DNA from 2 places in the Afipia sp. GW823-FHT06G09 genome. Region 2 is predicted to be linked to the other one. Evidence: riboswitches for the same ligand, from Rfam matches in the RefSeq annotation. Region 2 holds a riboswitch; the other holds the start of a gene.
The links. A riboswitch is a leader RNA that binds a small molecule or an ion and turns the genes downstream of it on or off. The one in region 2 is predicted to bind S-adenosylmethionine.

Region 1 (6,732 bases), 400 kb from region 2:
GGATCATGAAAGCGCTGCTGGTGGCAGGGATAGCGATGGGTCTCCTGGCGGCGTCTCCGTCGCATGCGGAGAACACCCCCGGATGCGTCGTGCCGGCTTATCTCCTGACGACCGAAAGCGTGTTTCCGAAGGTCGCCGATGCGATCAAGACCAGGAAGCGTCTCGACATCCTCGTGGTCGGCAGCGGCTCTTCGGCTCTCGCCGGTGCCGACGGGGCGAGCGCGTCCTACCCGGCGCGGCTCGAAGCGACGTTGCGCGAGAACCTCGCGGGCGTGGCCGTCAACGTGCGGACCGATCTCCGGCCCAAGAAGACCGCAGCGGAGGCTGCCGCCGGGTTCGGTCAGCTGATCGAAAAGCTTCCTGCGGACCAGAAGCCGGATCTCGTGATCTGGCAGACGGGGACGGTCGATGCGATCCGCTCGATCGACACGGACGATTTCCGCGCGGCGCTGGACAATGGCATCGGTGCCTTGCAAAAGGCCGGCGTCGACGTGCTCTTGATCAATCTGCAATACAACCCACGTATGGAAACGATGCTCTCGGTCACGCCGTACAACGATACGATGCGGGTGGTCGCGCAGGAGCATGAAATTCCGGTGTTCGATCGGTTTGCGATCATGCGGCACTGGAGCGAGGCCGGCGACTTCGATCTGTTCGGCCCGGCACACGGATTTGGAATGGCGAAACGGGTTCATGACTGCATCGGCCGGTCGCTGTCGACGATGATCGTCGAGGCGTCGCGCATTAATCCGGCGGAGCTCAGGATTCAACGTTGATGAATTTTTACGGTCGTTTGGCGATTGCCGCCATGGCGGGCGCAATGATGTGCGGCTCGCCAGCCGTTTCTCCGGTTTTGGCACAGGCGCCTGAAGCGCCGCAGCAGAAAGGCCTCGGCACCAAGGCCATTGAAGCGGCGAAGAACGTGGCAAAGGGGGCGGGGGATATTCTCACCCGCGTGCCTTGCCTGCCTGCAAAGGGAGTGAAGGACATTCCCGGCTCGCTGCCGCGCGTTGCCCGGCGGATCGCTGCGGACGAGCCGGTGACCATTGTCGCATTCGGGTCGTCCACCACGGTCGGTTACGGTACGTCGGCGGCCTACAATTATCCAAGCCGGCTTGCGGATCAGTTGCGCCGCAAATTTCCAACCGCTGACATCAGTGTCATCAATCGTGGCATGGGCGGGCAGGACGCGCCCGAAATGATGAAGCGGTTCGATGTCGCCGTTCTCGATGCCGATCCGGATCTCGTGATCTGGCAACTCGGCACCAACGCTGTCGTCAAGGGCAACGCAAGCGATATCGCTGCGACGGCGGCGCTCGTGGAAGACGGCATCGCGCGCCTTCAGGCCCGCGGCATCGATGTCGTACTGATTGACCCGCAGTACGTTCCTGCTGTTGCAGCGAAGACCGAGAACGCAAGCAAGATGGTCAAATTGCTCGGCGATGTCGCCAAGCTAAAAAATGTCTCGGTGTTTCCGCGCTTCGAAGTTATGCGGCAGTGGCACGAGGACGAGAAAATGCCGTTCGAGAAGTTTGTGATCGGCGACGGCCTGCATATGAACGACTGGGGCTACGCATGTTTCGCCCAGTTGCTCGGCGACACCATCATCAGATCGGTCGGGCAGGTGAAGGCGGGCGTCAACATCCCGAGCAACGTGATGACCTTTCGTCCGATGTAGGGCTGCGTCAGACCGTCAGCTTGCCCTTGATGCATGTCAGCGTCTCGCCGCCGATCCAGATATCATCACCATCGCGCTCGACGTGAATGCGGCCCTCCCGCCCAAGTACGGTGCCCTGGCTCGCGACATAGGCAGCGGGTGCGAGTCCTGCGGACATCAGCCATTGGGCGAGACCTGCATTCAGGCTGCCCGTGACCGGGTCTTCTGTCGCGCGGTCGGACACGAACGCGCGAACCTCAAAAGAAATATCCCCGCCGTCGCGCGAGGGGTCCCACGGTGCGACCACGCCGAGTTTCAGAGTTCCGAGGGCGGGATAGTCTGGCCTCAGCCCAAGGATTTCCGGGCGTGATGCCAGCATCACGGCGACCCAGCCGGGGCCATTGTCGATCCATTGCGATGCCTTGATGGCGTCCCGGCGAATTTGCAGGCCGTGGGCGATCTGATCGAGAATATCGCTTTCGACATTTCCGGTGCGGCGCAGAGGAGGCGCGGCGAATGCCAGCCTGTTCCCGTCGCGTCTGATTTTAACGAGGCCAGCACCGCATTCCTGGACGACATGCGCCTGCCTGGCGGTATTCCCCAGGCTCAGCCAGACATGGCAACTGCCCAATGTCGGATGGCCGGCAAACGGGAGTTCGCCTGAAGGCGTAAAAATCCGCAGGCGATAGTCGGCTTCCGGCACTGTCGGTTTCAGAAGGAAGGTCGTCTCGCTGAGATTCGTCCAGTTCGCGAGCGCAGTCATGGCGCCGTCGGGAAGTCCGTCGGCGCCGATAACCACAGCAAGCGGATTTCCCTTCAGGCGCTTGCCGGTGAAGACATCGACCTGTTGGAAATCAAATGTCTGCATCCGGTTTCCTCACGCTGTCTCCAGCGCCGCATTCAGGTCCTCGATCAGATCATCCTTGTGTTCCAGGCCCGCCGAGAAGCGGATGAAGCCTTCACTGATGCCGAGTTCGGCGCGTGCTTCCGGTGTCAGGCGCTGATGCGTCGTGGTTGCGGGATGGGTGACGATGCTCTTGGAGTCGCCGAGGTTGTTGGAAATCCGCGCCAGCTTCAGCGCATTCAGTGTGCGGAATGCTGCCGCCTTGCCGCCCCTGACTTCGAAGCCGATCAGCGTCGAGCCTGCGCGCATCTGCTTCCTCACGATCGCGGCCTGCGGGTGGTCGGCACGGCCCGGATAGATCAGCCGTGAGATTTTCGGGTGTTTTGCCAGTGCATCGGCAATGGCGGCTGCCGTTTCGGTCTGTGCCTTGACGCGAATACTCAGTGTCTCGAGGCCCTTCAGCAGCACCCATGCGTTGAACGGTGACATTGCAGGTCCGGTCTGGCGCAGGAACGTGTGGATGTGCTCCTGAATGAACGCCTCCGACGACAGGATGACGCCGCCGAGACAGCGACCCTGGCCATCGATGTGCTTGGTCGCTGAATAAACCACGACGTCAGCGCCGAGCGTGAGCGGGCTCTGCCAGATCGGGGTTGCGAACACGTTGTCCACGATCAGCCTCGCACCGACGCTGTGAGCGATGTCCGCGACCGCTGCGATGTCCACCACATCGAGCGTCGGGTTGGTCGGGCTTTCGAGGAAGCACGATTTGGTGTTCGGCCGCACGGCCTTCTTCCATTGGTCGAGATCATGGCCATCGACCAGCGTGGACTCGATGCCGTAACGCGGCAGCAGATCTTCCACGACATAACGGCATGAGCCGAACAGCGCTTTCGCGGCGACGACGTGATCGCCGGATTTGAGCGGAGCAAGAATGGCGGTGGTCACCGCCGCCATTCCGGTCGCGGTCGCGCGCGCGGCTTCGGCGCCTTCGAGTTCGATCATGCGCTGCTCGAACATCGCAACCGTCGGATTCGAAAATCGCGAATACAGGAAGCCGGGGTCTGCGCCGGTGAAGCGCGCCTCGCACTGTTCGGCGGTGTCGTAGATGAACCCCTGCGTCAGGAACAGCGCTTCGGAAGTTTCGCCGTACTGCGAGCGCAGCGTGCCGGAATGCACGAGGCGGGTTTCGGGGCGATAATTGCGGGTCGGGGATAGCGGCTTGCTTGGGGACGTATTGGCCGCGGGCGTTTTGGTCTCGGACATGTGCACTCCATCGTGGCCACCTCGCGATGGACACAAAAAAACCGGCCTGGAAAATCTTTCCACAGGCCGGGATCACACTGTCCCCGGCCTGTTTAGCGAGTTATTTAACGTGGCTGCAAGCCGGCCGGCTCAAATGACCACGGGATAAGTTCTAGGCTTAATCCCGCATGCCCTTTCCGTCAAGCACCCCATCGGATAACCGATAAAATGCTTGTTTTGCTGGATCAGCCGATAGCCGAGGATTACCCCGTGGCCTTCACACTTGCCCCCGACGCGACAGGAATTCTGCCTGACCGCATGATCGCGGCGATGGCCGATGCCGGCCTGATCCTGCCGGAATATCCGTTCGTTGAAAGCCAGATCCAGCCGGCCAGTCTCGACCTGCGCCTCGGTGCGATCGCCTACCGCGTGCGCGCCAGCTTCCTTCCGGGGCCGGACATGACTGTGGCCCAGCGTATCGATGAACTGAAGCTGCACGAGATCGATCTGTCCGATGGCGCGGTGCTGGAAACCAACTGCGTCTACATCGTGCCGCTGCTGGAAAGCCTGGCGCTGCCGCCGACGATTCAGGCTGCGGCAAATCCGAAAAGCTCGACCGGCCGGCTTGACGTTTTCACCCGCGTGATCGCCGACGGCACGCGCCGCTTCGACATGATCGCGCCCGGCTATCATGGCCCGCTCTATGCGGAGATCAGCCCGAAGACATTCCCGGTCTTGCTGCGTGAAGGATCGCGGCTGTCGCAGATTCGTTTCCGCACCGGCCATCCGCTGCTCGATGGCGAAGAACTGGAGGCGCTGCATGAAGCCGAGCGTCTGGTCGACAGCGACGAAGCCGATCTCGCCGGCGGTGTGGCGTTGAGCGTCGATCTGTCCGGCGAGGGCTCCGATGGTTTTGTCGGCTACCGCGCCAAGCGCCATACCGGCGTGGTCGATGTCGATCGCCGTGCCGGATACACGGTGGGTGAATTCTGGGAGCCAATCCGCGCGCGGCCGGATCGCAGCCTGATCCTCGATCCCGGCGAGTTCTATATTCTCGCGTCGAAGGAAGCGGTGCAGGTGCCGCCGGATTTCGCCGCCGAGATGGTGCCGTTCGATCCGCTGGTTGGCGAATTCCGCGTCCACTATGCCGGCTTCTTCGATCCCGGTTTCGGCTATGCGGGCGCGGGCGGGCAGGGTTCGCGCGCAGTGCTGGAGGTGCGTTCGCGCGAAGTGCCGTTCATTCTCGAGCACGGCCAGATCGTCGGTCGTCTTGTGTATGAGAAAATGCTGTCGCGCCCCGATGCGCTGTATGGCCAGCGCATTGCATCGAATTATCAGGGGCAGGGCCTGAAGCTCTCGAAGCATTTTCGGACCTAGCGGCCGGGTTCCGCTCTGCGAATTACGTCCCCTCGCGGCACATTTCACCCATGCCGCCATTGGCTTCCGGCCAGCTTGCCGCGGGCATCCAAATACCGGATCATTCCTGAAAACAACGGGAGCGATCCCGGCAGGATGAAAACGCCATGGTTGCAGCCGCAAAAACTCCGCCCGCTGAGACATCAGCTTCGACATCCGGGTTCGGTCTGATCGCGCCCGACACCTCGGGCATGAATTTCTATCGCGCCGATCCGATCCTCGCCGATCTGCTGCGCATCCATCTTCCCGCCGTGTTGTTTCAACACATTGAGCCCCATCTCGACCGGCTCGGAGCGCTTGCGGGAGGGCATCTCGATGAATGCGCCCGCCTTGCCGACAAACACGGCCCGGTGCTGCATCAACGCGACCGCTTCGGCAACGACCGGCAATGGATCGAGTATCATCCGGCGTATCGTGAGCTTGAGCGCGCGGCTTATGGCGAGTTCGGCATTCACGCGATGTCGCATCGCAAGGGCATTCTTGGCTGGGCCGATACTTATCCGGCGGTGGCGAAACACGCCTTCACATTCCTGTTCAATCAGGCTGAGTTCGGTCTCGGGTGTCCGATCAATGTCACGGACGGCGCCGCGCGCCTGCTGTCACGGTTCGGAGATGAAGCGCTCAAGGCAAAGTATCTCGACGGCCTGACGCAGACCGACATGTCGAAGCTGACCCAGGGCGGCCAGTTCATGACCGAGAAGGAGGGCGGCTCCGATGTCGGCAAGCTGACCACCACGGCCGTGCAGGAAGGCGATCACTGGCGGCTCCATGGCGAGAAGTGGTTCTGCTCCAACGCCGATGCCAAGATGGTGATGCTGTTGGCGCGGCCGGAAGGCGCGGTTGGCGGCACGCAGGGCGTCGGCCTCTTCCTGATGCCGCGCGAACTCGACGATGGTTCGCCGAACCACTACCGGATTGTGCGTCTCAAGGACAAGCTCGGCACCCGCTCGATGGCGTCAGGCGAAATCAAGCTTGAAGGCGCGGTTGCTTACGCCGTTGGGCGGCTTGATCGCGGCTTCGTGCAGATGGCCGAAATGGTCAACTGGTCGCGGCTCTCCAACGGCGTGAAATCCGCTGCATTGATGCGCCGCGCACATCATGATGCGAACACCGTTGCCCACAACCGGGTGGTTTTTGGCCGCCGCATTGTCGACATGCCGCTCGCACGCCGTCAGCTGATGAAAATCATGCTCGCGACCGAACAGGCGGTGTCGATGAGTTTCATGACGGCCGATGCGCTGGATCGCGCCGAAGCCGGTAGTCAGGACGCGGCGGCATTGCTCCGCGTGCTGACGCCGACGCTGAAGTACCGCGCCACACGCGATGCTCGCAAGGTCTGTGGCGAGGCGATGGAGATGCGCGGCGGCATCGGCTACATCGAAGAATTCGCTACGCCGCGGCTCTTACGCGATGCGCATCTTGGTTCGATCTGGGAAGGCACCGGCAACATCGTAGCTATCGACACGCTCAAGCGGGCAGTTGGCCGTCACGGCGCCGAAGCCGCGCTCGGCGCTGATCTGCATGCGCGGATCGACGACATGCCCGGCGTTCCGCAGGGCTGGCGGGATCG
Region 2 (6,732 bases):
CCGGCATTGACGTTCCTCAATCCGTGGCGGGGACCGGCGTTGCACCGGCCCAGGCGTCATGTGGGAACTGCGGCGCGCCCGCGAAAGAGGCAGGACTGAAAATTCGGCGAAAGTGGCGGGAAATGCCGAATCCGCTTAAGAACCGGGAATGACAAACACCGCCGCGACCCTCCAGACCATCTATCGCTACCCTGTCAAAGGCCTGTCACCGGAACTGCTTGCGAAAACAGCCTTGCAGCCTGGCGAAACCTTGCCCGCCGACCGCCGTTACGCGATCGAGAACGGCCCGATCGGCTTCGACCCTGCCGATCCGAAATACTATCCGAAAATCCGGTTCCTGATGCTGATGCGGAACGAGCGCCTTGCCGGCCTTCAGACCCGGTTCGACGATGCGACCAATGTTCTGACGATCAGGCACAACGATGCTGAGGCCGCGCGCGGCGATCTGGAAACACCCGAGGGCCGCGCCACCATCGAGGCGTTTTTCGTGGAGAACTTCGCGCCCGAGTTGAAGGGGCCGCCGAAGGTTCTCGCGGCACCCGGCCACAGCTTCTCCGACGTCGCCGCCAAGGTGGTGTCCATCATCAATCTGGCCAGCGTGGCCGCCATTGAGACCATCGTCGGGCAGCCAGTCAATCCGCTGCGCTTTCGCGGCAATCTCTATGTCAGCGGCTGGCCCGCATGGCACGAATTCGATTTGCTGGGGAAGGAACTGACAATCGGCGGCGCGCGGCTGAAAGTGAACAAGCGGATCGTGCGCTGTGCCGCCGTCAATGTCGATCCGGTGACTGCCGAGCGCGACCTGAATATTCCGCAGGCATTGATGCAGATGTTCGATCACGCCGATTGCGGCGTTTACGCCGAAGTGATCACCGGCGGCACGATTGCCGCCGGTGATACAATCACAGAACTCAGCTCGACGGCATGACGTAGGCGTAGACCCGCCCGCGCGAATAGGTGGCCTCGGCGACGCGGTGGCCATGGTTGCCCGAGATCACGATCGGATTGCCCTTAGGGTCGATGCCGCTGACGATCCCGACATGACCGCCGCGGCGGCCACGCGACATCACCGCGATGGCGCCGACCTGCGGGCCGGAGATGCGCTGGCCGTAGCCCGCGAACGAACGCGCCATATCGGAGCCGGTGCCTTTGTGGCCGGAACGCTCAAGAACCATGTTCATGAAGCGCGCGCACCAGAGGCTGGAGCGGCCCGTCGGATTTCCGCTGCCAATATAACGCCGCGCTTCCGCGACAATGTTCGAGCCGCCGAAACCACCGAAGCCCTGCGACGTCGATGCTTCCGCAGTGGCCGCTGCTGCGGCGTAGCGGCCACGCCGTGCGTGATGACGATAATGCTTCTTGGCGTGATGCTTGGAAAGGTGAGCGTGGTAGTGACGGCTTGCGCCGTGATGAGGCCTTGCCGAAGCCGGAGTTGCCAGTGCGACGATTGCCACCGAACACAGCGCCAGCGCGGCGCCTCGAAGTGGCAGGCGAAGTTTACGCGATAGAGTCATCCATTAGTCCTCGTGACACCCCCTGTGCCCATCGTTCGCACGCGAACGACATACCGCAGCGCAAAAACCGGCTAGGTGTGACGAGAGCAAGACAGGAAAAGGCGCTCGCGGATTCATTTCGCGGCGATAACGGGATCATTTCACGGCGAGAATGCGAACATACACGGCCACATTGGAGCCGCGAATGTTAACGCGTGCCGGTCTCCTGAATCCGAAGTTCGCTACACTTTGCGGCATTCCCCGGAGCGAACTTTGGATCTAGTCGCGGCGTTTGAGCAGAAACACGCCCTGCTCACCGAACATGTTCCAGAACCACCATGGCGCGTTGAGCCGCAGCGGACGGCCATAAAGATCGAGCGCCACCGCGCGCTCCATCTTGACGTTGATCTCGTCGCACAACTGCACGAAGTCCTTGATGGTGCAGAAATGGATGTTCGGCGTGTCGTACCAGGTCGCCGGAAGGTTGTCGGTGCGCGGCATCTGGCCCTTCACCAGCAACTGGAGCCGCATCTTCCAGTGGCCGAAATTCGGAAACGACACGATGGCGCTGCGCCCAATGCGCAGCAGATTCTCCAGCACCACGCGCGGCTGGCGCGTCGCCTGCAAGGTCTGCGACAGGATTACGTAATCGAACGAATCGTCCGGATAATTGATCAGGTCGGTGTCGGCGTCGCCCTGCACCACGGCGAGTCCCTTGGCGACGCAGCGGTTGACGCCCTCGCGCGACAGTTCGATGCCGCGTCCGTCAACACCACGCGTCTCCAGCAAGCGCAGCAGATCGCCCTCGCCGCAGCCGACGTCGAGCACTTTCGAGCCGGGTTCGACCATCTCCGCGACCAGCAAATGATCGGCGCGATAGCCGTTCTCGGTGACGGGAAGAACAGCGGTCGGACGGAATGTTTGATCCTGGATTGTCATGTTAGCGGCTCGCCGAGGTCAGACCGTGCGCCGACGCAGCCGATTCCAGGAACGCGCGGGAGATTTCGATGAACTCGGGCACGTCGAGCAGGAACGCATCGTGTCCCCTGTCGGTCTCGATCTCCGCGAACGACACCCGGGCGCTGCCGGCATTGAGAGCGTGAACGACGGCCCGCGCCTCCGAGGTCGGAAACAGCCAGTCGCTGGTGAACGAGACCACGCAGAACCGCGTGCGCGTGCCGCGCCAGGCTTCCGCCAACACACCGTCGTGATCGGCGGCGATGTCGAAATAGTCCATCGCGCGCGTCAGGTAGAGATAGCTGTTGGCGTCGAAGCGCTCCACGAACGACGAGCCCTGATGGCGCAGATAACTTTCGACCTCGAAATCCGCATCGAACGAGAACGTCGGCACTTCGCGGTCCTGCAGGCGCCGGCCGAACTTGCGATGCAGCGCCGCGTCGGACAGGTACGTGATATGCGCGGCCATGCGTGCAACGCCGAGCCCGCGGTGCGGATGGGTGCCATCCTCGAAATAGCGTCCGCCGCGCCAGTCCGGATCGGCCATCACGGCCTGACGGCCGAGTTCGTGGAATGCGATGTTCTGCGCCGAATGCCGCGTGCTGCATGCCACCGCCAGCGCGGAGAACACGCGCTCGGGATAAGCCGTGGTCCACTGCAGCACCTGCATGCCGCCCATTGATCCGCCGACAACGGCGAACAGTTTCTCGATGCCGAGATGATCGAGCAGCATCGCCTGCGCGCGCACCATGTCCGGAATAGTGATGACCGGAAAATCCAGTCCCCACAGTTTGCCGGTCGCGGGATTGGTCGATGATGGCCCGGTGGAGCCCATGCAGCCGCCGACCACATTGGCGCACACGACGTAATAGCGGTCGGTATCGATCGGCTTGCCCGGGCCCACCAGTGTCTGCCACCACCCTTGCTTGCCTGTGACCGGATGCACATTCGCGACATGCTGATCCCCGGTGAGCGCATGGCAGATCAGGATCGCATTGGAGCGATCCGCGTTGAGCTGGCCGTAAGCCTGATAGGCGATCTGGAACGGCGTGAGATCGATGCCGCAGTCCAGCCGCAGCGGCTTGTCCGCGCCGAACTGCGCGAGGAGCGACGACGGATGATCCGCCTCGTGCGCGCGCTCGGTGGACGGTGTGTCGCTCTTCAACGGTTTGACATTAACCATTTTGCTACTGGCCTCCTCAGCAGGTCGCGAGACCAACGTCGGAAATCAGGCACAAAAAACCCGGCCTGAAACGAGGTTCGGCCGGGATCACTTACATCCCCGGCCTGTTTAGCGAGTTGTTTAACGTGGCTGCAAGCCGGCCGGCTCAAATGACCACGGAATAGCTAAGTTACTAGTCACGAACAGCCTTTTCGTCAAGCTGCACCGCGAAAACGCAGCCCCTCCCTGCGATCGTGTGAGGCTGGAATTGCCAATGTTTTCTTTGCTTTCGGGCGCTCTCCTGCCTATCAATGCGCCCGACAATCCCGTTTTCGATGAATTCCAGAAGGCCGCCGCACACCGCGTCCGGCCCATGTTGAAGAGATGACCAAGCAACCGCCATCCCTCCAGGACCTGCGCCGCGAAATCGATTCCATCGATGAGCAGGTGCATGAGCTGCTGATGAAGCGAGGCGACATCATCGACCGTCTGATCTCCGTAAAAAAAACGCAGGAAGTCGGCTCGGCCTTCCGCCCCGCGCGCGAGGCCGACATGATGCGCCGCCTTGTGCAGCGTCATCGCGGCATTCTCCCGCTCGACACCGTGGAGAGCATCTGGCGCGTCATCATCTCGACCTTCACTTATGTGCAGGCGCCGTTCTCGGTGCATGCCGATCTGTCCGTCGGCGAATCCGCGATGCGGGATTCGGCGCGATTCCATTTCGGCTTCACCGTTCCGTTCATCCCGCATTTCAACGCCGAAGCTGCGGTCGAGGCGGTGGCAAAATCCAAGGGCGACCTTGCGCTGATTTCCGCCGTCAGCAGCCGCACGCCCTGGTGGCTCGCGCTGGAGCCGGCCAATGCGCCGAAGATCATCGCGCGCCTGCCGTTCGTCGAGCGCGCCGATCACCCCGCCGCGCTGCCGGTGTTCGTGGTGTCGCGCGTCGCCGCAGATGCGATGGTCACCGAGGTCGAGATGTGGAGCGTGCGCGTCTCCGGCTGGAGCGCGGATGTCGCGCGTGCGCTGTCGCCGTTCTCCGAGATTATCGCCGTCCCGGACACGGCTTCCGACGGCGCGGCCCTGCTGATCTCGGTTCCGGGACCGGACGGCCTTGCGAGAATCACCGCCGCGCTGGTCGCGGCCGGAGCATCGGTGCGTTCATCGGCTCTCGTCGGGAGCCATGCAACGCGCTATACGGTGCCGCCTGCCACTACGTCCAAATAGTCTTCTTTCGGAGTTGAGTTGATGTCCCGTCCTGTGCCGAAGCCAGGCATTCTCGATATTGCGCCTTACACGCCGGGCAAAAGCGGCGCCGGGCTGACCGGCCGCGTCTTCAAGCTGTCCGCGAACGAGACCCCGCTCGGGCCGTCGCCGAAAGCCATTGCCGCCTACAAGGCCGCCGCCGATCATCTGGAGGACTACCCGGAAGGCACCTCGCGCGCGCTGCGCGAAACCATCGGACGCACCTACGGCCTCGATCCCGACCGCATCATCTGCGGCGCGGGTTCGGACGAACTGCTGAACTATCTCGCGCACACCTATCTCGGCCCCGGCGACGAGGCGATTCACACCACGCACGGCTTTCTGGTTTACCCGATCGCGACCATGGGCAACGGCGCCATCAATGTGATCGCGGCGGAGAAGAACTACACCGCCGACGTCGACGCGATTCTCGGTGCGGTGACGCCGCGCACCAAGATGGTGTGGCTGGCCAATCCGAACAACCCGACCGGCACCTATGTGCCGTTCGACGAGGTCAAGCGGCTGCGCGCCGGACTGCCTTCGCATGTGCTCCTGGTGATCGACGCGGCCTATTCTGAATACGTCTCGAAGAACGACTATGAGGCCGGCATCGAGATGGTCGCCACCACCGACAACACGGTGATGACGCGCACCTTCTCGAAGATTCACGGCCTCGCATCGCTGCGCGTCGGCTGGATGTACGGCCCTGCCAACATCATCGATGCGGTGAACCGCATTCGCGGCCCGTTCAATGTCTCGACGCCCGCCTCCGAAGCAGCCATCGCATCGCTGGAAGACACCGAGCATCAGAACAGGTCCCGCGCGCATAACGACACCTGGCGCACCTGGCTGACCGATGAAATCGGCAAGCTCGGGCTTGAGGTAACGCCGAGCGTGGCGAACTTCGTCCTGATCCACTTCCCGCAAACGAAGGGCAAGACGGCGGAAGATGCCGACGCGTTCCTCACCAAGCGCGGGCTGATCCTGCGCGCGCTGAAGAACTACAAGTTGCCGCATGCGCTGCGCATGACCGTCGGCACCGAGGAAGCCAACCGCCTCGTGGTCGCGGCGCTTGCCGAATTCATGGGGCAGAAGTGAACACTGAGCCGCTATTCAAGCGTATCGCACTGATCGGCTTCGGCCTGATCGGCGGCTCGATCGCGCGCGCGGCGCGCGCCCAGGGACTTGCCGGAGAGATCGTGGCCACCGCGCGCTCGCCCGCAACCCGTGCGCGCGTGCAGGAACTCGGCATCGTCGATCGCGTGGTCGAGACAAACAAGGACGCCGTGAAGGACGCGGACCTTGTGATCCTGTCCATCCCGGTCGGCGCCTGCGGGCCGGTCGCGGAGGAAATTGCGCCGCATCTCAAGCCGGGCGCGATTGTTTCCGATGTCGGCTCCGTCAAGGGCATGGTGCTGCGGGATATGTCCGCGCACCTGCCAAAGACCGTCCATTTCGTTCCGGCGCACCCTGTTGCGGGCACCGAACATTCCGGCCCCGATTCAGGCTTCGCCGAACTGTTCATCAACCGCTGGTGCATCCTGACGCCGCCGCCGGACGCCGATCCGGCCGCCGTCGAGAAACTCGCGGCATTCTGGCGCGCGCTCGGCGCCAATGTCGAGACCATGGCCGCCGATCATCATGACCTCGTGCTCGCCGTCACCAGTCACCTGCCGCATCTGATCGCCTACACCATCGTCGGCACCGCCGATGAACTGGAAGACGTGACACAGGCGGAAGTGCTGAAATTCTCGGCGGGCGGCTTCCGCGACTTCACCCGCATTGCCGCATCCGACCCGACCATGTGGCGCGACGTGTTCCTCGCCAACAAGGATGCCGTGCTGGAAATGCTCGGGGCGTTTCAGGAAGATTTGTCGA

Region 1: linked by a shared signal. The riboswitch ahead of AC1Q67_RS16480 (O-succinylhomoserine sulfhydrylase) and the one ahead of metX (homoserine O-acetyltransferase MetX) in region 2 are both predicted to bind S-adenosylmethionine.

Annotation. Positions count from the first base shown of each region.
Region 1 is NZ_JBXAHF010000003.1:816,869-823,600, reverse strand. It holds gene AC1Q67_RS16500 (OpgC domain-containing protein) at 1-9, shown strand, start outside; gene AC1Q67_RS16495 (SGNH/GDSL hydrolase family protein) at 6-776, shown strand; gene AC1Q67_RS16490 (SGNH/GDSL hydrolase family protein) at 776-1,678, shown strand; gene AC1Q67_RS16485 (PhzF family phenazine biosynthesis protein) at 1,686-2,525, opposite strand; gene AC1Q67_RS16480 (O-succinylhomoserine sulfhydrylase) at 2,535-3,767, opposite strand; SAM riboswitch at 3,839-3,918, opposite strand; gene AC1Q67_RS16475 (2'-deoxycytidine 5'-triphosphate deaminase) at 3,975-5,123, shown strand; gene AC1Q67_RS16470 (acyl-CoA dehydrogenase family protein) at 5,270-6,732, shown strand, end outside.
Region 2 is NZ_JBXAHF010000003.1:416,181-422,912, forward strand. It holds gene AC1Q67_RS14390 (MOSC domain-containing protein) at 149-928, shown strand; gene AC1Q67_RS14395 (NlpC/P60 family protein) at 912-1,514, opposite strand; gene metW (methionine biosynthesis protein MetW) at 1,773-2,432, opposite strand; gene metX (homoserine O-acetyltransferase MetX) at 2,434-3,633, opposite strand; SAM riboswitch at 3,721-3,800, opposite strand; gene AC1Q67_RS14410 (chorismate mutase) at 3,997-4,836, shown strand; gene hisC (histidinol-phosphate transaminase) at 4,858-5,952, shown strand; gene AC1Q67_RS14420 (prephenate/arogenate dehydrogenase family protein) at 5,949-6,732, shown strand, end outside.